One region of the Cellulomonas sp. NS3 genome, then DNA from elsewhere that is predicted to be linked to it. Evidence: riboswitches for the same ligand, from Rfam matches in the RefSeq annotation. Region 1 holds a riboswitch; the other holds the start of a gene.
What was found. A riboswitch is a leader RNA that binds a small molecule or an ion and turns the genes downstream of it on or off. The one in region 1 is predicted to bind thiamine pyrophosphate.

Region 1 (10,151 bases):
CTGCGCCTGCGCCGCGAGACGCTCGGACGACGGGCTCGCGCTCGCCCCGTCGGTCCGGCTGGGCCGCGGCGAGGGGTCCGCGGTGCAGGCGGCGAGCGCCACGACCGCCCCGGCGGCCACGAGCGCCAGCGCGGCACGGCCGGGGCGACGACGGCTCGGCACGGGCAGGTCGGCAGGTCCTCGGAACGGCACAGCACTCCCGGGTGACGAGGTCGTGGACGTCGCCACTCTAGGTCTCCGGGCACACCGGGGCAGACCGGGCGGTCGGCCGCCCGCGGCTCCTCGACGGCCACCTCGCCCGGGCGGCGCCCCGTCCGCCGGGAGAGGATCGGGCCATGGTCGACGAGCACAGCACCGCAGGGTCGTACGTCACGCAGGGCAGCGAGTTCACGCGCGACATGCGCTACATCGCGACCCGGATCACCGCGGACGGGCGCGACGGCTACCCCGTCGAGGCCGGCCGGTACCGCCTCGTCGTCGCGCGGGCGTGCCCGTGGGCGAACCGCTCGATCATCGTGCGGCGCCTGCTCGGGCTCGAGGACGCGATCTCGATGGGGGTGTGCGGCCCGACGCACGACGCGCGCTCGTGGACGTTCGACCTCGACCCCGGCGGCGTCGACCCGGTGCTCGGCATCGAGCGGATCCAGGACGCCTACCTCGCCCGGTTCCCCGACTACGACCGCGGCATCACGGTGCCCGCCATCGTCGACGTCGCGACCGGGGAGGTCGTGACGAACGACTTCGCCCAGATGACGCTCGACCTGTCGACCGAGTGGACGGCGTTCCACCGCGACGGCGCGCCGGACCTGTACCCGGACCCGCGCCGCGACGAGATCGACGACGTGATGCGCGGTGTCTTCCGGGACGTCAACAACGGCGTCTACCGGTGCGGGTTCGCGGGCTCGCAGGAGGCCTACGAGCGCGCCTACGACCGGCTCTTCGCCCGCCTCGACGCGCTCTCGGAGCGGCTCGCCACGCAGCGCTACCTCGTCGGCGACACCCTCACCGAGGCCGACGTGCGCCTGTTCACGACGCTCGCGCGGTTCGACGCCGTCTACCACGGGCACTTCAAGTGCAACCGGTCGAAGCTCACCGAGCTGCCGGTCCTGTGGGCGTACGCGCGCGATCTTTTCCAGACGCCTGGGTTCGGGGACACGACCGACTTCCAGCACATCAAGGAGCACTACTACGTGGTGCACGAGGACGTGAACCCCTCCCGCACCGTGCCGAAGGGGCCGGACCTGCGCGGGTGGCTCACGCCGCACCACCGCGAGCAGCTCGGCGGGCGCCCGTTCGGCGACGGCACGCCGCCCGGGCCCGTGCGACCGGGCGAGGAGGTCCCGGCCGCGCACACGGCCGCCGCGATGGCGGGCTGACCCGGGCGGGCGGTCGCCGCCGGTGGTCGACGGTCGGGCAGGGCGCTGACGCACGCCGACCGTTCTGCTACGTTCGCCCGGAACAAGCCCCCGGGGAGCGCAGGAGCGCTGAGAGTGCGGCCGGACACGCAGGTGTCCCACCCGCAGACCCGTGGAACCTGATCTGGTTCACACCAGCGTAGGGAGCAGGGCAGGTGTCGCCGGGTCCGCCCGTCGCCGCGTCCCGTCGGGCAGCCCCTCGGGCGACCCGTCGGGGGGTGCGCGCCCGGGCGGAGCCGTCGGTGCGCTCGCCGGGGGTCCGCACCGACGGTGAAGGACCGCCATGAACCCGACGCTCTCCCCTCCCCCGACCGCCCCTGCCGCGCCGGCCGTGCCGCCCACGCCCGCGACGCCCGCGCAGCTTGGGGTCGGTGCACGCTTCTCGCTGCACCCCATGACGTCGGACTTCGTGGAGGTGATCCTCGGGGCGCTCGCGGCGGGCGACGCGAGCCGGCTCGAGGTCACGACCGACGACGTGTCGACGTTCGTCCGCGGCCAGGAGGCCGACGTGCTGACCTACCTGCGCGACGTGATCGCGGCCGCCGCCTCCGGGGGCGTGCACGTCGTCGCGCAGGTGCTGCTCTCGCGCGGGTGCCCCGGCGAGGTCGCGTGCGAGCTGCCCGACGACGTCGTGCTGCACCCCGTCGACCTCCCCGCGCTGGCCCCCACCGGGCTGTGCGCGAGCGCGCACTGGGCGCTCTACCCGCTCGACGACGGCGGTCCCGACCCGCACGGGCGGGAGCGGACCGCGGACCACATGGCCGGCATCTACGCGGCGATCGACCGGGCCCGCGAGCGCGGCACGCTGACGAGGGGCGAGCACTTCGTGACCCGGCTCGACGGCGACCTCGCCGACGTGCTCGCGACGGTGGCCGACGGCTGGCTGCTCGTCGGGCGCGAGGTCCGGCACGTCACCACGCACGCGACGATCTCGCTGGGCTCGCCGAGCACGCCCGGCACGTCCGGCACAGGCACGTCCGGCGCGTCCGGCGCGTCCGGCACAGGCACGTCCGGTGCGGCCGACGAGGACGCCCGATGAGCGCCCCGGCCGCCGCGGCCCGTCCCCCGGCGACGCCCCGCCGGCGGGGGCTGACGCTCCAGGAGCTCGTGCTCGTCGCGGCGCTGGGCGTCGTCTTCGGCTTCCTGTACTGGGCGCTCGTGCAGGCGTGGGCGTGGCTCCAGCTCGCGATGGGCCCGCTCGGCGACCTCGCCCAGCACGTCCTGATCGGCGGCTGGATGGTCGTCGCGCCGCTCGCGCTGTACGTCGTGCGCAAGCCCGGGGTCGGCATCGTCGCGGAGCTGCTCGCGGCGACCATCGAGGTCGTCTTCCTGGGCTCGCCGATCGGGCCGATGCTGCTCCTCGTCGGGTTCGTGCAGGGCGCGGGCGCCGAGCTCGCGTTCGCGGCGACCCGGTACCGGCGCTACGGGTGGGGCGTCTTCGTCGCGTCGGGCGTGACCGCGGCGCTCGCGAGCCTCGCGCTCGGGACCGTGCGGTTCGGGTGGCTCGCGCAGGACTGGTTCGCCTACCGCGTCGGGCTCGAGGTCGTCAGCGGGATCGTGCTGAGCGGGATCCTGGCCAAGGTCCTCGGGGACGCGCTGCTGCGCACGGGCGTGCTCGACAACCACGCGATCGGGCGCGCGGCCCGTGCCGCCCGCGGCCGGGACGGCGCCGACCCCGGCGGTGCGCCCGCACCCGCCCCGCAGCAGGCCGGCGCGTGATCGAGGTCCGCGGGCTCTCGGTGCGCTTCCCGCGCGCCGAGGGCCCGGTCCTGCGGGGCGTCGACCTCGACGTCGCCGAGGGCGAGCGGGTGCTCCTGCTCGGGCCGTCGGGCTCGGGCAAGAGCACGCTGCTGCGCGTGCTCGCGGGCATCGTGCCGCAGACCGTGGATGCCGACGTGTGGGGCTCGGTGCGCGTCGCGGGGGAACCGGTGGTCGTCGACCCGGCGCTCCCGGGCGGCGCCGGGTCCGGGCACGATCCCGCGGTGACGGACGTCCCGACGCTCGCCCGGCGGGTCGCGACGCTGACCCAGAACCCGGCCGACCAGCTGTGCCTGCCGACGGTCCGGGACGAGGTCGCGTTCGCGCTCGAGAACCGCGCCGTCCCGGCCGAGGAGATTGGCCCGCGCGTGCACGCCGCCCTGGCGGCCGTCGGAGCCGGGCACCTCGCGGGCCGGCGCACGAGCGAGCTCTCGGGCGGCGAGGGCCAGCGGGTCGCGCTCGCGGCGGCGCTCGTCGCGGACCCGGACGTGCTCCTGCTCGACGAGCCGACGGCGCTGCTCGACCCGGTCGGCGCGCGCGGCGTCGCGGACGCGGTGCGCGCGTCCGGGGCCCGCACCTCGGTGCTCATCGAGCACCGCCTCGACGAGCTCGGCGAGCTCCCCGGCCGGCTCGTGGTGCTCGACGCGCACGGCGGCGTGCGGGCCGACGGCGCGACCGCCGAGGTCGTGCTCGACGAGGCACGCGCGCTCGCCGCGGAGGGCGTCTGGCTGCCGCTCGCGGCCGAGCTGCGCGCCGCGGGCGTCACCTCGCTCGACGCGCTCGCCCCCGGCGCCGGGCCGGACGCGCCCGGCGCCGGGCTCCCCCGGACCACCGCCGCCCCGCTGCTGCGCGGGCACGCGCTCGGCGTCCGCCGGGGCGAGCGCCGGGTGCTCGACGGCGTCTCGCTCGACGTGCACGCCGGCCGCGTGACCGCGGTCCTCGGGCTCAACGGCTCGGGCAAGAGCACGCTCCTGCACGCGCTCGCCGGGCTGCTGCCCGGCGGACCCGACTCGGGCACGGTCACCGGCGCGCGCGTCGGGATGGTCTTCCAGCAGCCCGAGCACCAGCTGCTCGCCCGGACGGTGCACGCCGAGATCGCGTACGGCCCGCGCCGCGCCCACCTGCCCGACGTGGACGAGCGGGTCGAGCGCGCGCTGCGCGAGCACGTGCTCGACGGTCTGGCGGACCACGACCCGTTCCGGCTCTCGGGCGGTCAGCAGCGGCGGCTCTCGCTCGCCGCGATGGCGGTGTGCGACCACGAGGTCCTCCTCGCCGACGAGCCGACGTTCGGCCAGGACCGCCGCACGACGCGCGCGACCGCCCGGGCGCTGACCGCGCTCGCCCGCGAGGGCCGGGGCGTGGTGCTCGTGACGCACGACCTGCGGCTCGCCGGGCTCGTCGCCGACGAGGTCCTCGTGCTGCACGCCGGCCGGGTGCTCGCGCACGGGCCCGCCGCCGCGGTGCTCGCGGACGACGACGTGCTCGCGCGCGCGGGCCTGCGGCTGCCCCCGCTGCTCGCCGCGTGGCGCTCGACCGGTCTGCCGCTGCGGCCCCTGCTCGCGGCGCTCGACGCGCGGACGGCGGGCTCCCCCGCGGCGCAGCCGGAGCGTGCCGCGTGAGCGGCCCGGGGTTCGGCCGGCCGCTCGCGCACGACTCGGTGCTCCACCGGCGCAACCCGACCGTCAAGCTCGCGGTCCTGCTCGTCGTCTCGACGGTCGTGCTCGCGGTCGTCGACCCGTGGACGCCGCTCGCGCTGTGGGGGATCGCGCTCGTCGCGGTCGCGTGGGCCGGGCGCGTCCCGTGGCGGCTCCTCGCGCGTGCGCAGCTGCTGTTCGGGCCGTTCGCGCTGAGCATCCTCGCGGTGAACAGCGTGACACGCGACGGGCCGGTCGTCGGCGTGCTCGGGCCGTTCGAGGTCACCGGACCCGGGCTCACGATCGGGCTCTCGCTGCTGGTGCGCACGCTGCTCGTCGGGACGCTGTCCGTGGCGTTCGTGCTGACCACGGATGGTGCGCGCCTCATGACGAGCCTGCACCAGCACGCGCGGCTCGGTGCGCGACCGACCTACGCGGTCCTCGCGGGGTACCGGATGCTCGAGCAGCTCCCCGAGCGGTGGACGACGATCCGGCTCGCGCAGGCGGCGCGGGAGCCGGCGCGCGGGGACCGCCGCGGGGCGACGCCGGCCTCGGGTCACCGTGGTCGTTCCCGGGCCGACGGCGGACGGCGGCTGCCCGCCTCGCCCCGGGCGCTGGCCCGGGCGGCGTTCACGCTGCTCGTCGTGACGCTCCGCCAGGCCGAGCGGATGGCTGTCGCGATGGAGACCCGTGGGCTCGGCGCCGGGCCGCGCACGGTGCACGCCCCGGTCGCGCTCGACCGCCGGGACGCGGCGTTCGCCGCGGTGACGGTCGGTGTGTGCGTCGCGGTGATCGCGGCGGCCGCCCGGCTCGGTGTGCTCGCGTCGTGGGGCTCGGCGCTCGCCTGACGCGCCCCCGCGCGCGGCGCCGGAGCCACCCGGCGCCGCGCGGTGCCGGGCTCAGGCCGCCGTCGTCACCGAGATCGCGTTGCGCCACGGGTCCTCGAAGCGCAGCGTCGCGCCGTCGTGCCGCACCGCGACGTCGTGGAACGCGAGCCGCGAGGTGAGCGCCGCGACGTCGTCGGCGGTCGGGACGACGACGGCGACCTCGCCGAGACCCAGCGACGACGCGCGCGGTCCCGCGCCCGCGCTGTTCCAGGTGTTCATCGCGAGGTGGTGGTGGTAGCCGCCCGCCGAGACGAACAGCGCGCCGTGCCAGTCGGCCATGACGTCGAAGCCCAGCGCGTCGACGTAGAAGCCGCGGGCGGCGGCGACGTCGCCGACCTGGAGGTGCACGTGCCCGACCGTCGCGCCGCCCGTCGCCGGCGCCGCGGCGTCGTCGAGGTGGTCACGCAGGAAGGCGTTCGGGTCGAGGCGCAGGGAGTCCATCTGCACGCGCCCGTCCGGCCCGTACGACCACAGCGAGCGGCTGCGGTCCCAGTAGAGCTCGACGCCGTTCCCCTCGGGGTCGGTGAGGTAGAACGCGAGCGAGACGAGGTGGTCGGCGCTGCCGGTGTAGGTGTGCGGGAAGTGCTGGGCGACGGACGCGAGCGTCGCGGCGAGCGTGGCCCGGTCGTCGAACAGCAGCGCCGTGTGGAAGAGGCCCGCGGAGCCGCGCTGGGCCCGCGGGAGATCCGGCGTGTGCCGCAGGATCACGAGCGGGCGCCCGGCGCGGCCGAGCGTCACGACGTCGGGCCGGTCGGTGCCGAGCAGGCGCGCGTCGGGGTGCTCCAGGACCTCGAGCGCGAGGCCGTCGCGGTAGTAGCGCGTCTGCAGGTCGAGGTCGGCGACGAGCAGCGTCACGGCGTCCATGCCCGTGCCGGCGGCGATGGACTCGGTGGTCGGGGACTGCAGCACGCCGGGTGCGGCCTGCGTGGTGTGCGCCTTCATGGAGGTCCTCCTGCTCGGGTGCGTCCACATTAGTTGATGCTTCAATAAAAGGGAAGCGCGTGCGGGCGGTGCCCCGAGGTGCACCACACTGGTCCGCATGGACGAGCACCGACCGCCGCCCGGGAAGGCCGCGGGCTGGTACACCGATCCCCGCGGCGGCACGCAGCAGCGCTGGTACGACGGCGAACGGTGGACGGTCGCGACCCGCCCCGACCCCGCACGCACGCCCGAGGACCCCTACGCCGACCTCGAGCGCGCGCCCAGCAGCAACTACGCGGCCATCGCGGGCCTCCTGCTCGGGCTGCTCTCGCTCGGCTGGAACCCGTTCCTGGCGGTCGGGCTCGCGGGCTTCCTCGCGAGCCTGCTCGGGCGCCGGCGCGCGAGCGCGTGGGTCACGGAGGGCTACCGGCCCGAGGGTCAGCGCCGCGCGTCGTGGGGGCTCGCGCTCTCGGCGGCCGGCACGGTCGTCACGCTGCTGCTCGAGGGCGTCGTCCGCTGACGGCACGCGCCCGGGCCGTCGTGGCGGGCCGACGCGGGCGCCGGCCCGGCGCGCGGCCGACGCACCGACCGGTCACCGAGCCCGGCGCTGCCGTGCTCAGCGCTCGACCGGCCCGTCGCCCCGCTCGAAGTGGTTGTGACCGAGGCCCTGCAGGAACCGCGGCCCCTCCGCGGCGAGCTCGGCCTCGAACCGCGCGGCCCAGCCCGCGTAGGGCGCGCCCGAGAGCGCGTCGTTCGCGAACCGGCGGTCGTCGGTCACCTCGGTCACGCAGAATGCCGGGATGGTTAGATCCGTCACGGGCCCCCCGCGCTCGCACTCGGCGATCACGAGCGGACGGTTCGCGCCGCCGAACACGTCGACGACCCAGCCGTCCGACCCGAGCCAGATCGAGTAGCGGTTCTTCACGACCCGCGCCCCGCCGAGCCGGATCATCTGCAGCCCGACCGCGACGTCGATCTCCCGCTCCGCCTCGTAGCGGGTGCCCTCGTTCATCGGGCTCTTCACGGTCAGCGCGCAGAAGTCGACACGGTCCGCGAGCGCGTCGAGCACCGCGAGGTCGTCGTCCATCGCCTCGACCGGCACGACCGCGTCGCTGGCCTGGGCGCGCAGGCGGAGCGCGTACCCCTGCTCCGCGAGGTAGTAGCTCTGCACGATGAACGCGGGCGAGGGCTCCGCGAGCAGCTCCGCGGGCAGCTCCCGCACGAAGAACCGGCGCTCGAACTCGAAGTCGCCGTTGCCGCCGTCGCTCACGCCGTGGACCTCCGCAGCCTCGTGATCACGCCCCTTACCGTAGGTCCTCCTCTCAGGTGGCGGGACCCGAGCCGCGCGCGTACGACTGAGACATGAGTGATCAGACGACACCTCAGAACCCCACGGACCAGTACGACTCGGCGGAGCACCCGGCTGAGTCGATCGAGCACCCTGGCCGCACCCAGGACATGCCCGAGAAGCCCGACCACGGTGAGGAGTCGTACCGGGGCAGCGGACGCCTCGAGGGCAAGCGCGCCGTGATCACCGGCGGCGACTCCGGGATCGGGCGCGCGGTGGCCATCGCGTTCGCACGGGAGGGCGCGGACGTCCTCATCGCGTACCTCCCCGACGAGGAGGAGGACGCCCAGGAGACCGTCCGCTGGATCGAGGAGGCCGGCCGCAAGGCCGTGACCGTCCCCGGTGACATCCGCGACGAGGCGCACTGCCAGACGATCATCGACACCGCCGTGAGCGAGCTCGGCGGGCTCGACATCCTCGTCAACAACGCGGCGTATCAGATGTCCCAGGCGAAGAGTCTCGAGGAGATCACGACCGAGCAGCTCGACCGCGTCATGAAGACGAACATCTACGCGATGTTCTGGCTCAGCAAGGCTGCCCTGCCGCACCTGAAGCCCGGGTCGAGCATCATCAACACGTCGTCCATCCAGGCGTACCAGCCGAGCCCCGAGCTGCTCGACTACGCGACGACCAAGGCGGGGATCGTCAACTTCACGAAGGGCCTCGCGAAGTACCTCGCCGACAAGGGCGTGCGCGTGAACACCGTGGCGCCCGGGCCGATCTGGACGCCGCTGATCCCGGCGACCATGCCCGAGGAGAAGGTCGAGAGCTTCGGACAGCAGACGCCCATGGGCCGCGCGGGCATGCCTGCGGAGCTCGCACCCGCGTTCGTGTTCTTCGCGTCGCAGGAGTCGAGCTACGTCACGGGCGAGCGCCTCGGCGTCACGGGCGGTCAGCCGCTCGCCTGAGCCCGGCACCCGCCTCCGTCCCCGACCTCACCCGCCCGGGGACCGCGGAAGCGGTACCGGCGGGGCGCGTGCCCGCCCGCGCACCCCGCCGGTACCACTCCGAGCACAGCAGCACCACGAGCAGCACCTCGGCGACGTCGCCGCCGTAGTACATCCACTGCGCGGCCTGCTCCGCCTCGGCAGCAGGGTGCGCTGCGCCCGGCGGCAGCGTGCCCGCCTGCGCGTACAGGAGCTTCGCGAGGATGCCGTGCGCCGCGGCGGCGAGCACGAGGACGACCGCACGGACGCGGAGCGAGGGGCGCCCGGGCGCCGGGTCGGGCCCCACGAGGGACCACGCGAACAGGTACCCCGCGAGCACGAAGTGCACCTGCACGAGGTGGTGCACGGCGGGGACGTCGAGGGTCCAGGCGTAGAGCGGCGTGAGGTACAGCACCCACAGCCCTCCGACGTGCAGCAGCGCCGCGGTGACCGGGTGCCCGACGACGTGGACCGCGCGCAGGCGCAGCACCCGCGCGACCGGGCGCCGGGCCCGCGGGACGGCCCCGAGCAGCAGGCGCACGGGCGCACCCAGCACCAGGCCGAGCGGGGCCAGCATCCCGAGCACGAGGTGCTGGGCCATGTGACCGCGGGCACCACCCCCCAGGACCCCGTCGGCCGCGGGCGCGAGGGCGGTCGCCGCCAGCAGCGCCCCGGCCGTGAACGCCGCGGTCCGCCACCCGCTCCAGCCGCGCGGGCCGTGCGCCCGCAGCCGGGCCGCCCCCACGAGGTACGCGACGAGCAGCACGCCGACGACGACGGGCCCGACGACCGCAGGGTCGAGCACGAGGTCCCCGCCGTACCCCGGGTGATCGCCGTGCCCGGGTACGTGATCGTGGCCGCGCGCGGGTGCGGGCGCGTGGTCGTGCCCGCTGCTGCACCGCATGCCCGCCCGCCTACCGGCCCGCGGCGCCGGCGCGGCGACGGGCCCGGCGGAGCAGCACGAGCCCCGTGACGAGCACGAGCGCCCCGAACCCGTTCCACGCGAGGTCGTACGGCAGCGTGTCGACGCCGTACCGCACCTGGTGCACGCGCAGGACCTTGTGGTCGACGAGCCCGTCGAACAGCTGGAAGCCCCCGGCGCCGATCAGGAGGCCCGCCCGCAGGAACCCGCGGGAGAGCGCGCGACGGCGCTGGAGGTCGGCGACCAGGAAGAACCCGCCGACGAGGAGCACGAGCTCGACGGCGTGCAGCACCCCGTCCGAGAGCAGCGCGACGTCGCTCGTCGACCGGTCGTAGAAGTG
Region 2 (10,151 bases), 1.1 Mb from region 1:
CGATGCGACCTCAAGGAGAGAGCGGCAGCCATGCCGAAGAACAAGACGCACTCCGGTGCCAAGAAGCGCTTCCGGATCACCGGCAGCGGCAAGGTCATGCGCGAGCAGGCAGGCGGGCGCCACCTGCTCGAGCACAAGTCGAGCCGCCGTACGCGCCGCATCGCCGGTGACGTCGTCGTCTCCGCCGCTGACACCCCGAAGATCAAGAAGCTGCTCGGCAAGTGAGCCCGGGGGCGCGTGAGCGCCCCGGACTCACCTGTGAGCCCCGAAACGCAAGGAGCATCACGTGGCACGCGTGAAGCGGGCGGTCAACGCCCAGAAGAAGCGCCGCACTACCCTCGAGCGCGCCAGCGGCTACCGCGGCCAGCGTTCGCGCCTGTACCGCAAGGCGAAGGAGCAGGTCACCCACTCCCTCGTCTACGCCTACCGCGACCGCAAGGCGCGCAAGGGCGACTTCCGCAAGCTGTGGATCCAGCGCATCAACGCGGCGGCTCGCGAGCAGGGCATGACGTACAACCGCCTCATCCAGGGCCTCAAGCTCGCGGGTGTCGAGGTCGACCGTCGCGTCCTCGCCGAGCTCGCCGTCAGCGACGCCCCGGCGTTCGCGGCGCTCGTCCAGGTCGCGAAGGCGGCCCTCCCGGCCGACGTCAACGCCCCCGCCTCGGCGGCCTGACGCCCGTTCGCACACGCACGACGCCCCCGTGGTCCACGTGACCACGGGGGCGTCGTCGTGCGTGGGCCCGAGGTCGCCGGCCGCGACAGCGGACCGTGCCCGCCTGACCCGGCCCGCGGGACCCGGACCGCGCGAGCCCGCCGACGAGACCCCGCACGCCCGAGCCGCACCCGGCGGCGCGAGAGGATGACGCCATGAGCGCCACGAGCCCCGACCCCGCCGCGCCCGGCCGCGGGCGCCCGCTGCTCGACAACCCCCGCGCGGACCGCGTCAAGGCCGTCCGCGCGCTCGCCGGGCGGTCCGCGCGCGTGCGTCACGGGCAGTTCCTCGTCGAGGGTCCCCAGTCCGTGCGGGAGCTCGTGCGCGAGGAGGCACCCCGGGTGCGGGACCTCTACCTGACCGAGGCCGCGGCGGACCGGTACGACGAGATCGTGGCGGCCGCCCGTGCCGCGGGAGTGCGGACGCACCTCGCGACGCCCGCGGTGCTCGACGCGATGAGCCCGGACGCCCAGCACGTGCTGGCCGTCGCGGAGCCCCACGACGTGGCGCTCGCCGAGGTCCTGGCCGGCTCGCCGCGGCTCGTCGCCGTCCTGTCGCGCGTGCGGGACCCGGGGAACGCGGGCGCCGTCGTCCGCGCCGCCGACGCCGCGGGCGCCGACGCGGTCGTGCTCACGGCCGAGAGCGTCGACGTGCACAACCCGAAGGTGGTCCGCTCGACCGCGGGCTCGCTGTTCCACCTGCCCGTCGTCACGGGGGTGACCCTGGCCGACGCCGTCGCGGCGCTGCGCCGGGGCGGGCTCGCCGTCCTCGCGGCGGACGGGGCGGGGGAGCACGACCTCGACGACCTGCTCGACGTCGCGGGGCGCGGCGGCTCGACCGGCGCAGCGGGCGGCACCCGGACGCCCGGCACCGGTGCGGCGCCCGACCTGGCACTCCCGACCGCGTGGGTCTTCGGCAACGAGGCGTGGGGCCTCCCGGACGCGGACCGGGCGCTGGCCGACGCGGTCGTACGGGTCCCGATCCGCGGGCGTGCCGAGTCGCTCAACCTCGCGACCGCCGCCACGGTGTGCCTGTACGCGAGCTCGCGCGCACAGCGCTGACGGGACGGCCGGCTCCGCGCGCGGACCCGGAGGGCCGGCGCGGACCGCGGTGCCGGGCGCACGTGTGCTCCTGAGACCCTGGTGCGGTGCGCCTCTTCGCCGCCGTGCGGCCCCCCGCTGACGTGCTCGACCACCTCGACCTCGCGCTGCGCGTCGTACGCGCGGGCGCCGTGGCCGACGACCGGACGTCCCCCGTGCGCTGGACCGCGGAGGAGAACCGTCACCTGACGGTCGCGTTCTACGGCGAGGTCCCCGCCGGGGTGTCCGAGGACCTGGCGCGCGGCCTCGCGCGCGTCGCGGACGAGGCGGAGCCGTTCGAGCTGCGGCTGCGTGGGGCCGGGGTGTTCTCGCACCGCACGCTGTGGGTCGGGGCGAGCGGCGAGGTCGAGGCGATGAACCGGCTGAGCGCCCGGTCGGCCGAGGCGGGCGCGGAGGCGGGGACCCGTCCCGACGAGCGTGTCCGTTCGCGCCCCCACCTCACGGTCGGTCGGGTCAGCCCGTCGGCCCGGCCCACGCGACGCTCGCGACGCCGGCCCGACGACGAGCCGCCGAGCGCGCCGGTCGACGCGCTCGTGCGCGCGCTCGCCGTGTACGAGGGCCCCGTGTGGACGGTCGAGGAGCTGCTGCTCGTCGAGTCGGAGCCGGGTGCGGGGCGGGGCGGCGGTCCGCTGTACACGCCGGTGGACTCGTGGCGGCTCGGCGGCGCGTGAGGAGCTCGTCGTCCCGCTGCACGACCGGGCCCTGTGGCAGCATGGTGCCCATGCCAGTCTCGCGACGTGACGCGCCGGTGACCCGTGGTCGCCGATTTCCCGGGCCCGTTCCCGGGCCGCGCCGCTGACGCTGCGCACGTGACCGAGTCGTCCCCGCGGGGGCGACCTGCGGCGCTCGCCGAGCGAGCCGCCGGTCCCCGGGACGGGCGCCATTAGACTGCCCAGCTGGCCGGGACCCTCGTCGGACCGGCCGCACCCTCCCCGCCTGGAAGGTCCGCATGTCCTCCTCACCCCTGTCCCCGCTCGACGCCGACGGCATCGAGGCGGCGCTCTCGGACGCCCTCGCGGCGCTCGCGAAGGCCGCCGACCTCGACGAGCTCAAGGCCGCACGGCTCGAGCACGTCGGCGACCGCAGCCGCCTGTCGCTCGCGAACCGCGAGATCGGCCGGCTGGCCCCGGCGGAGAAGGCCGTCGCCGGCAAGCTGCTCGGCTCCGCACGCGGCCGGCTGGGCGCCGCGCTCGCCGCACGCCAGACCGAGCTCGAGGCCGAGCGCGACGCCCGCGTGCTCGTCGAGGAGCGCGTCGACGTGACGCTGCCGGCCGAGCGCCGGACCGCCGGCGCGCGGCACCCGCTCGAGACGCTCCAGGAGCGCATCGCGGACATGTTCGTCGCGATGGGCTGGGAGATCGCGGAGGGCCCCGAGGTCGAGGCCGAGTGGTTCAACTTCGACGCGCTCAACTTCGGCGTCGACCACCCGGCGCGCCAGATGCAGGACACGTTCTTCGTCGAGGGTGCCGAGCCGGGGGAGGCGTCGGGCCTCGTGCTGCGCACGCACACCTCGCCCGTGCAGGCGCGCACGCTGCTCGAGCGCGAGCTGCCCGTGTACATCGCGTGCCCGGGCAAGGTGTTCCGCACCGACGAGCTCGACGCGACGCACACGCCGGTGTTCCACCAGGTCGAGGGCCTCGCGGTCGACAAGGGCCTGACGATGGCGCACCTCAAGGGCACGCTGGACCACTTCGCCCGCTCGGTCTTCGGTCCCGAGGCACGCACGCGCCTGCGGCCCGCGTACTTCCCGTTCACGGAGCCGAGCGCGGAGATGGACCTGTGGTTCCCCCAGAAGAAGGGCGGACCCGGCTGGATCGAGTGGGGAGGGTGCGGGATGGTCAACCCGAACGTGCTGCGCGCCGCGGGCATCGACCCCGACGTGTACTCCGGGTTCGCGTTCGGGGTCGGGGTCGAGCGCGCGCTGATGCTGCGCCACGGCATCGCCGACATGCGCGACATGGTCGAGGGCGACGTGCGGTTCTCCGCGCAGCTGGGAGGGGTGGCCTGATGCCGCGCATCCCGCTGACGTGGCTCGCCGAGCACGTCGACCTCCCGGCCGGCACGACGGCCGAGCAGCTCGCCGCGGACCTCGTCCGCGTCGGCCTCGAGGAGGAGGCGATCCACCCCGCCGCCGTCACGGGGCCGCTCGTGGTCGGTGAGGTCGTCGAGCGCACCCCGGAGCCGCAGAAGAACGGCAAGACGATCAACTGGTGCCGTGTCGACGTCGGCGCGCACAACGAGGAGGACGGCTCGCCGCGCGGGATCGTGTGCGGGGCGCACAACTTCGACGTGGGCGACCGCGTCGTCGTCGCGCTGCCCGGCGCGGTGCTGCCCGGGCCGTTCCCGATCGCCGCGCGCAAGACGTACGGGCACGTGTCCGACGGCATGATCTGCTCGGCGCGCGAGCTCGGGCTCGGCGAGGACCACGACGGCATCATCGTGATCTCGCGGCTCGGGCTCGACGCCGAGCCGGGGACCGACGCGCGCGAGCTCCTGGGGCTCGGCGAGGAGGTCCTCGAGATCAACGTGACGCCGGACCGCGGCTACTGCTTCTCGATGCGCGGCGTGGCCCGCGAGTACTCCCACGCGACCGGCGCGACGTTCCGTGACCCGGGGGTGCCCGTGCCGGACGCGCCCGCGGGCGGGGGCTTCGCCGTCGAGCTCGACGACGACGCGCCGATCGACGGTGTGTCGGGCGCGGACCGGTTCGTCGCGCAGGTCGTGCGCGGGGTCGCCGCGTCGGACCCGTCGCCTGCGTGGATGCAGCGCCGGCTGACCCAGGCCGGGATGCGGCCGCTCTCGCTCGCGGTCGACGTGACGAACTACGTGATGCTGGACCTCGGCCAGCCGCTGCACGCCTACGACCTCGCGCAGCTCACGGCGCCCGTCGTGGTGCGGCGGGCCCGCGAGGGTGAGCGGCTGCGCACCCTCGACGGCCAGGACCGCGTGCTGTCCACCGAGGACCTGCTCGTCACGGACAGCCCGGCGGGTGCGCGCGCGAGCCACATCCTGGGCCTGGCCGGCGTGATGGGCGGTGCGGAGTCCGAGGTCGGCGAGTCGACGACCGACCTGCTCGTCGAGGCGGCGCACTTCGACGCGATCAGCGTCGCTCGCACGGCACGGCGCCACAAGCTCCCGAGCGAGGCGGCCAAGCGCTTCGAGCGCGGCGTCGACCCCCGGCTCGCGCGCGTCGCGGTCGCCCGGGTCGTCGAGCTGCTCGTCGAGCACGGCGGCGGGACGCCCGACGCCGAGCTCACCGACGTGGACCGCACGAGCGAGCCGCCGGTCGTCGAGCTCGCCCTCGACCTGCCGTCGCGGCTCGTCGGCGTCGCGTACACCCCCGAGCAGGTGCGGGAGACGCTCACCGAGATCGGCTGCGAGGTCACCGACGCCGACGCGCCGGGCCGCGTGCGCGTGCGGGTGCCGAGCTGGCGCCCGGACCTGGCCGTGCCGGTCGACCTGGTCGAGGAGGTCGCGCGCCTGCGCGGGTACTCCGAGATCCCGTCCGTGCTGCCCGTCGCACCCGTCGGGCGAGGGCTGACCGACGGTCAGCGCGCTCGCCGGGCGGTCGCGGGCGCCCTCGTCGGGGCGGGCTGGGTCGAGACGCTGAGCTACCCGTTCGTCGCCCCCGAGCAGCACGACGTGCTCGGCCTCCCGGCGGACGACGACCGGCGCCGCGCGGTCCGGCTCGTCAACCCGCTCGACGACTCGCAGCCCGAGATGCGCACGAGCCTGCTCGCGACGCTGCTCGACACGGCGCGCCGCAACGTGAGCCGCGGGACGACCGACCTCGCGGTCTTCGAGATCGGGCTCGTGACCCGCCCGGCCGCCGGTGCGCAGCCGGCACCGCGCCTGCCGGGCGGGGTTCGGCCGTCCGACGCGGACCTCACGGCGCTCCGGGCCGCGGTCCCGGCGCAGCCGCGGCGTCTCGCCGGGGTCCTGACCGGGCAGCGCGACCCCGCCGGCTGGTGGGGTCCGGGCCGGCGTGCGGACCACTCCGACGCGGTCGCGGGCGCCCTGCTGGTCGCGCGCACGCTCGGGGTCGAGCTCGTGGTGCGCCAGGACGGGGACCACGCGCCGTGGCACCCGGGCCGGTGCGCGCGCCTCGAGACGGCGGACGGGACGCTGGCCGGGCACGCGGGCGAGCTGCACCCGAAGGTCGTCGCGGCGCTCGGGCTCCCGTCGCGGGCCGCGGCGTTCGAGGTCGACCTCGACGTGCTGCTCGCGGCGGCGCCGACCGAGCCCGTCCAGGTCGTCGAGGTCTCGACGTTCCCGGTCGCGAAGGAGGACGTCGCGCTCGTGGTCGACGCCGAGGTGCCCGCGGGCGACGTGCAGGCGGCGGTCCGGGCCGGTGCGGTGTCGAGCCCGGCGGGCGACGTCCTCGAGGAGCTGCGGCTGTTCGACGTGTACACCGGGCCGCAGGTCGGGGACGGCAAGAAGTCGCTCGCGTTCTCGCTGCGTCTGCGCGCGGCTGACCGCACCCTGACCGCGGACGAGACGGCCGCGGTGCGCGAGGCGGTCGTCGCCGAGGTGGACCGGCAGTTCGGGGCACGGCTCCGCGCCTGACCCGTCGAGCGCGCACCAGGGCGCCCGTCCCCCTCCCGGGGGGCGGGCGCCCTCGTCGTCCGCCGTCGAGCGGGTCACGGGCCGGCGCTCGCGGGAGGAGACGACCACCCGCCGACAGCCCTGCGGCCGGCGTGCCCGGGGAGGTGTGCGCCGACACGCCACGGCGACGCGCCCGTGACGGCGCGCGGAACGCTTCCGGCGCGGGGCGTGTCCGAATAGGGTGATCCGCGAATGACACGGGGTGCTCGCGTACCGGCTGCGACCGGTGCGGGCGAGCTGAGATCACACCCGTCGAACCTGATCTAGTTCGTACTAGCGAAGGGATGTCATGAGATGACTCATGCGCCTGAGAACGACCCGGCCGGCTCGGCCACGGAGCGTGACGCGCTCCTCGGCGCGGTGCACGAGGCTGCCGAGCAGGTCCGGCACCGCACGCCGCTCGTGCAGTGCCTCACGAACGAGGTGACCGTCAACCTGGTCGCGAACGTGCTGCTCGCCGCGGGCGCGTCCCCGGCGATGGTCGCGACGCCGGGCGAGGCGGAGGAGCTCGCGCACGTCGCGGACGCGGTGCTCGTGAACCTCGGGACGATGGGTGCGGACCACCGCGTGTCGATCCGCTCGACGGTCGCCGCGGCGCAGGGTGCCCGCACGCCGTGGGTCCTCGACCCCGTCGCGGTCGGGGTGCTCTCGCTCCGGACGCGGCTCGCGGCGGAGATCCTCGTGCACACTCCGGCGGTGGTCCGGGGCAACGCGAGCGAGATCCGGGCGCTCGCCGGGCTCTCCTCCGCGGGGCGCGGGGTCGACGCGCGCGACGACGTCGACGACGCGCTCACCGCCGCCGTGGCGGTCGCCGGGCGCACGGGGGCGGTCGTGGCGGTCTCGGGCGCGACGGACCTCGTGACCGACGGCGTGACGGTCGTGCGGATCACCGGCGGCGACCCGCTCCTGACGCTGGTGACCGGGGGAGGGTGCGCGCTCGGCGGGCTCGTCGCCGCGACGAGCGCCGTCGCGAGCCCGCTCGTCGCGGCGGTCACGGCCAGCGCCTGGTTCAACGAGGCCGCGACCGACGCCGCCCTCGTGGCGCGCGGGCCCGGGTCGTTCGCCGCGGCGTTCGTCGATGCCGTGTACGCCCTGACCGCGGACAGGCTGGTCGAGCGTGCGGCCGCAGGTCTGCACGTCGGCGCGCTGACGGCCGCGGGGCCCCGCGCATGAGCGCCGCGCTGCCCCCGGGTCCGTACCTCGTGCTCGACGCCGCGGTCTGCGAGGGGGCCGGGCACGATCCGCTGGACGTCGTGGACGCCGCGGCGCACGCCGGGCTCGGCGTCGTCCAGCTGCGCGCCAAGGACCGCGACGTGCGCGCGCTGCTCGACCTCACGGTCGCCGCGGCGGGCCGGCTCGCGCGGTTCGTCGGTCCGCCCGCGCTCGTGGTCGACGACCGGGTCGACGTCGTGCTCGCGGCCCGCCGCCGGGGAGCGCGCGTGGACGGCGTGCACCTCGGGCAGTCCGACCTCCCGGCCGTGGACGCGCGACGGCTGCTGGGTGCCGGGACGCTCATCGGCGTCTCGGCCGCGCGCGACGAGGACGTCGACGCGGCGCTGCGGACCGGGGTGGTCGACTACCTCGGTGCCGGACCGGTCCGCGCGACCCCGACCAAGCCGGACGCCGCGGACCCCATCGGCCTCGACGGGCTCGCCGAGGTCGCGCGCCGGTCCACGCTGCCGGTCGTCGCGATCGGCGGGCTGACCGTCGAGGACGCCGAGCCGGTGCGCCTCGCGGGCGCCGTGGGCCTGGCGGTGGTGTCCGCGGTGTGCTCGCACCCCGCGCCGTACGCCGCGGCGACCGAGCTCGTCGCCGCGTGGGCGCGGGCCCGCTCGCACGCCGCGAGCGCCTCGTGACCCCGCCGCTCGGGGCCGCGCCCGTCCCGGCGGACCGGCCGGGGCTCGACGCCGCGCCGGACCGTCTCCGCTTCGGTGCACCGGGCGGACCGAGCCGTCCGCGCGTCCTGTCGGTCGCGGGCACGGACCCGACCGGGGGTGCCGGGATCCAGGCGGACCTCAAGTCGATCGCCGCGCACGGCGGGTACGGCATGGCCGTGGTCACCGCGCTCGTCGCGCAGAACACCCGCGGCGTGCGCACGAGCCACGTGCCCGACCCCGCGTTCCTGCGCGCTCAGCTCGACGCGGTGAGCGACGACGTCACGGTCGACGCGCTGAAGATCGGCATGGTCGCGACCGAGGCCGTCGCCCGCGAGCTCGGTGCGTGGCTCGCGGCGCACCGGCCGCCGCACGTCGTGCTCGACCCGGTCATGGTCGCGACGAGCGGGGACCGGCTGCTCGACGGCGGTGCCGAGGACGCCGTGCGGTCGCTGCTCGCGCACGCCGACCTCGTGACGCCCAACCTGCCCGAGCTCGCGGTCCTGCTCGGCGAGCCGGTCGCTGCGACGTGGCCCGAGGCGCTCGACCAGGGGGTGCGGCTCGCCCGCCTGCACGAGGTCGCGGTGCTGGTGAAGGGCGGTCACCTCGCGGGGGAGCCCGGCCGGAGCCCAGACGCCGTCGTGACCACCGAGGGGACCGTCGAGATCGACGCGCCGCGCGTGGCGACGCTCCACACGCACGGGACCGGCTGCTCGCTGTCCGCCGCGGTCGCGACCCTGCGCCCGCAGCGCGACGACTGGGTCACGGCGGTGCGCGAGGCCAAGGAGTGGCTCACGGGCGCCCTCCGGGCCGGGGCCGCGCTGCAGGTCGGGACCGGCAACGGTCCCGTCGACCACGCGCACCGGCAGGGCAGCGCGCGGCGCTTCACCGACGAGGCCTGGGAGCAGGTCGCGGACCTGCGGGAGGCCTGCGACGCGCTGGCGTTCGTCCGCGGGCTCGCCGCCGGGACGCTCGCGCCGGAGCAGTTCGCGTTCTACCTCGCGCAGGACGCGCTGTACCTGCGCGAGTACTCCCGCGTCCTGGCGCGGGCGAGCGAGCTCGCCCCGGACCGCGGGGCGCAGGAGTTCTTCGCGCGCGGCGCGCACCACTGCCTCGCGGTGGAGTCGGACCTCCACCGGCGGTGGCTGGGGCGGTACGGCGTGGCCGAGGGCGGCGCGGCGACGTCACCGGTGACCGCCGCGTACACCGACCACCTGCGCGCGGTCGCGGCGACCGGCTCGTACACGGAGCTCGTCGCCGCGGTGCTCCCGTGCTACTGGCTGTACGCGGACATCGGCGCGCGCCTGCTGGCCCGGTCCGAGCTCGACGGGCACCCGTACGCCGACTGGATCGCGACGTACGGCGACCCCGAGTTCGCGCGGGCGTCGGACCGGGCGCGCGAGCTGACCGACGACGCGGCCCGGTCCGCCGGTCCGGCGGAGCGCGCGCGCATGCTCGAGGCCTTCGTGCGCTCGTGCCGGCACGAGTGGCTGTTCTTCGCGCAGGGCACGTCGATGCCGTCGTGGCCGGAGCCGTCGCGATCGACGGCCGAGCGCGAGCCGGCCGGCGTGCGCTGAGCGAGGGCTCCGCGCCGCACGTGCGGAGCGGAGCCTGCCGCCGCCCTCAGGCCGCGCCGACCTCCCGCGCGAGCAGCGCCACGCGGACCGCTCCGCCGGACGTCACCTGCTCCCCGACCTGCGCGAAGCCGAGCCGCCGGTGGAACGCGAGCGACGCGGGGTTGGGCGGGTCGAGGTTGACCTCGCACGTGACCTCGCCGAGCCCGGCCCGCACGGCGGCGGCGTCCACCGCGTCGTAGAGCGCGCGTCCGACGCCACGGCCGTGCCCGTGCGGCGCGACGAC

Region 2: it holds a riboswitch for thiamine pyrophosphate, as region 1 does, so the genes downstream of both, thiM (hydroxyethylthiazole kinase) here and NXY84_RS14225 (Ykof family thiamine-binding protein) in region 1, are expected to answer to the same signal.

Annotation. Positions count from the first base shown of each region.
Region 1 covers NZ_CP103289.1:3,117,110-3,127,260, forward strand. Annotated here, with positions in the region: gene NXY84_RS14215 (hypothetical protein) at 1-192, opposite strand, end outside; gene NXY84_RS14220 (glutathione S-transferase family protein) at 336-1,376, shown strand; TPP riboswitch at 1,458-1,580, shown strand; gene NXY84_RS14225 (Ykof family thiamine-binding protein) at 1,699-2,454, shown strand; gene NXY84_RS14230 (ECF transporter S component) at 2,451-3,134, shown strand; gene NXY84_RS21760 (ABC transporter ATP-binding protein) at 3,131-4,792, shown strand; gene NXY84_RS14245 (energy-coupling factor transporter transmembrane component T family protein) at 4,789-5,655, shown strand; gene NXY84_RS14250 (VOC family protein) at 5,707-6,636, opposite strand; gene NXY84_RS14255 (DUF2510 domain-containing protein) at 6,734-7,135, shown strand; gene NXY84_RS14260 (hypothetical protein) at 7,232-7,885, opposite strand; gene NXY84_RS14265 (SDR family oxidoreductase) at 7,978-8,871, shown strand; gene NXY84_RS14270 (cytochrome c oxidase assembly protein) at 8,846-9,793, opposite strand; gene NXY84_RS14275 (DUF2243 domain-containing protein) at 9,804-10,151, opposite strand, start outside.
Region 2 covers NZ_CP103289.1:2,028,784-2,038,934, forward strand. Annotated here, with positions in the region: gene rpmI (50S ribosomal protein L35) at 31-225, shown strand; gene rplT (50S ribosomal protein L20) at 287-673, shown strand; gene NXY84_RS09310 (TrmH family RNA methyltransferase) at 868-1,773, shown strand; gene thpR (RNA 2',3'-cyclic phosphodiesterase) at 1,860-2,483, shown strand; gene pheS (phenylalanine--tRNA ligase subunit alpha) at 2,762-3,820, shown strand; gene pheT (phenylalanine--tRNA ligase subunit beta) at 3,820-6,378, shown strand; TPP riboswitch at 6,606-6,719, shown strand; gene thiM (hydroxyethylthiazole kinase) at 6,712-7,590, shown strand; gene NXY84_RS09335 (thiamine phosphate synthase) at 7,587-8,273, shown strand; gene thiD (bifunctional hydroxymethylpyrimidine kinase/phosphomethylpyrimidine kinase) at 8,234-9,868, shown strand; gene NXY84_RS09345 (GNAT family N-acetyltransferase) at 9,915-10,151, opposite strand, start outside.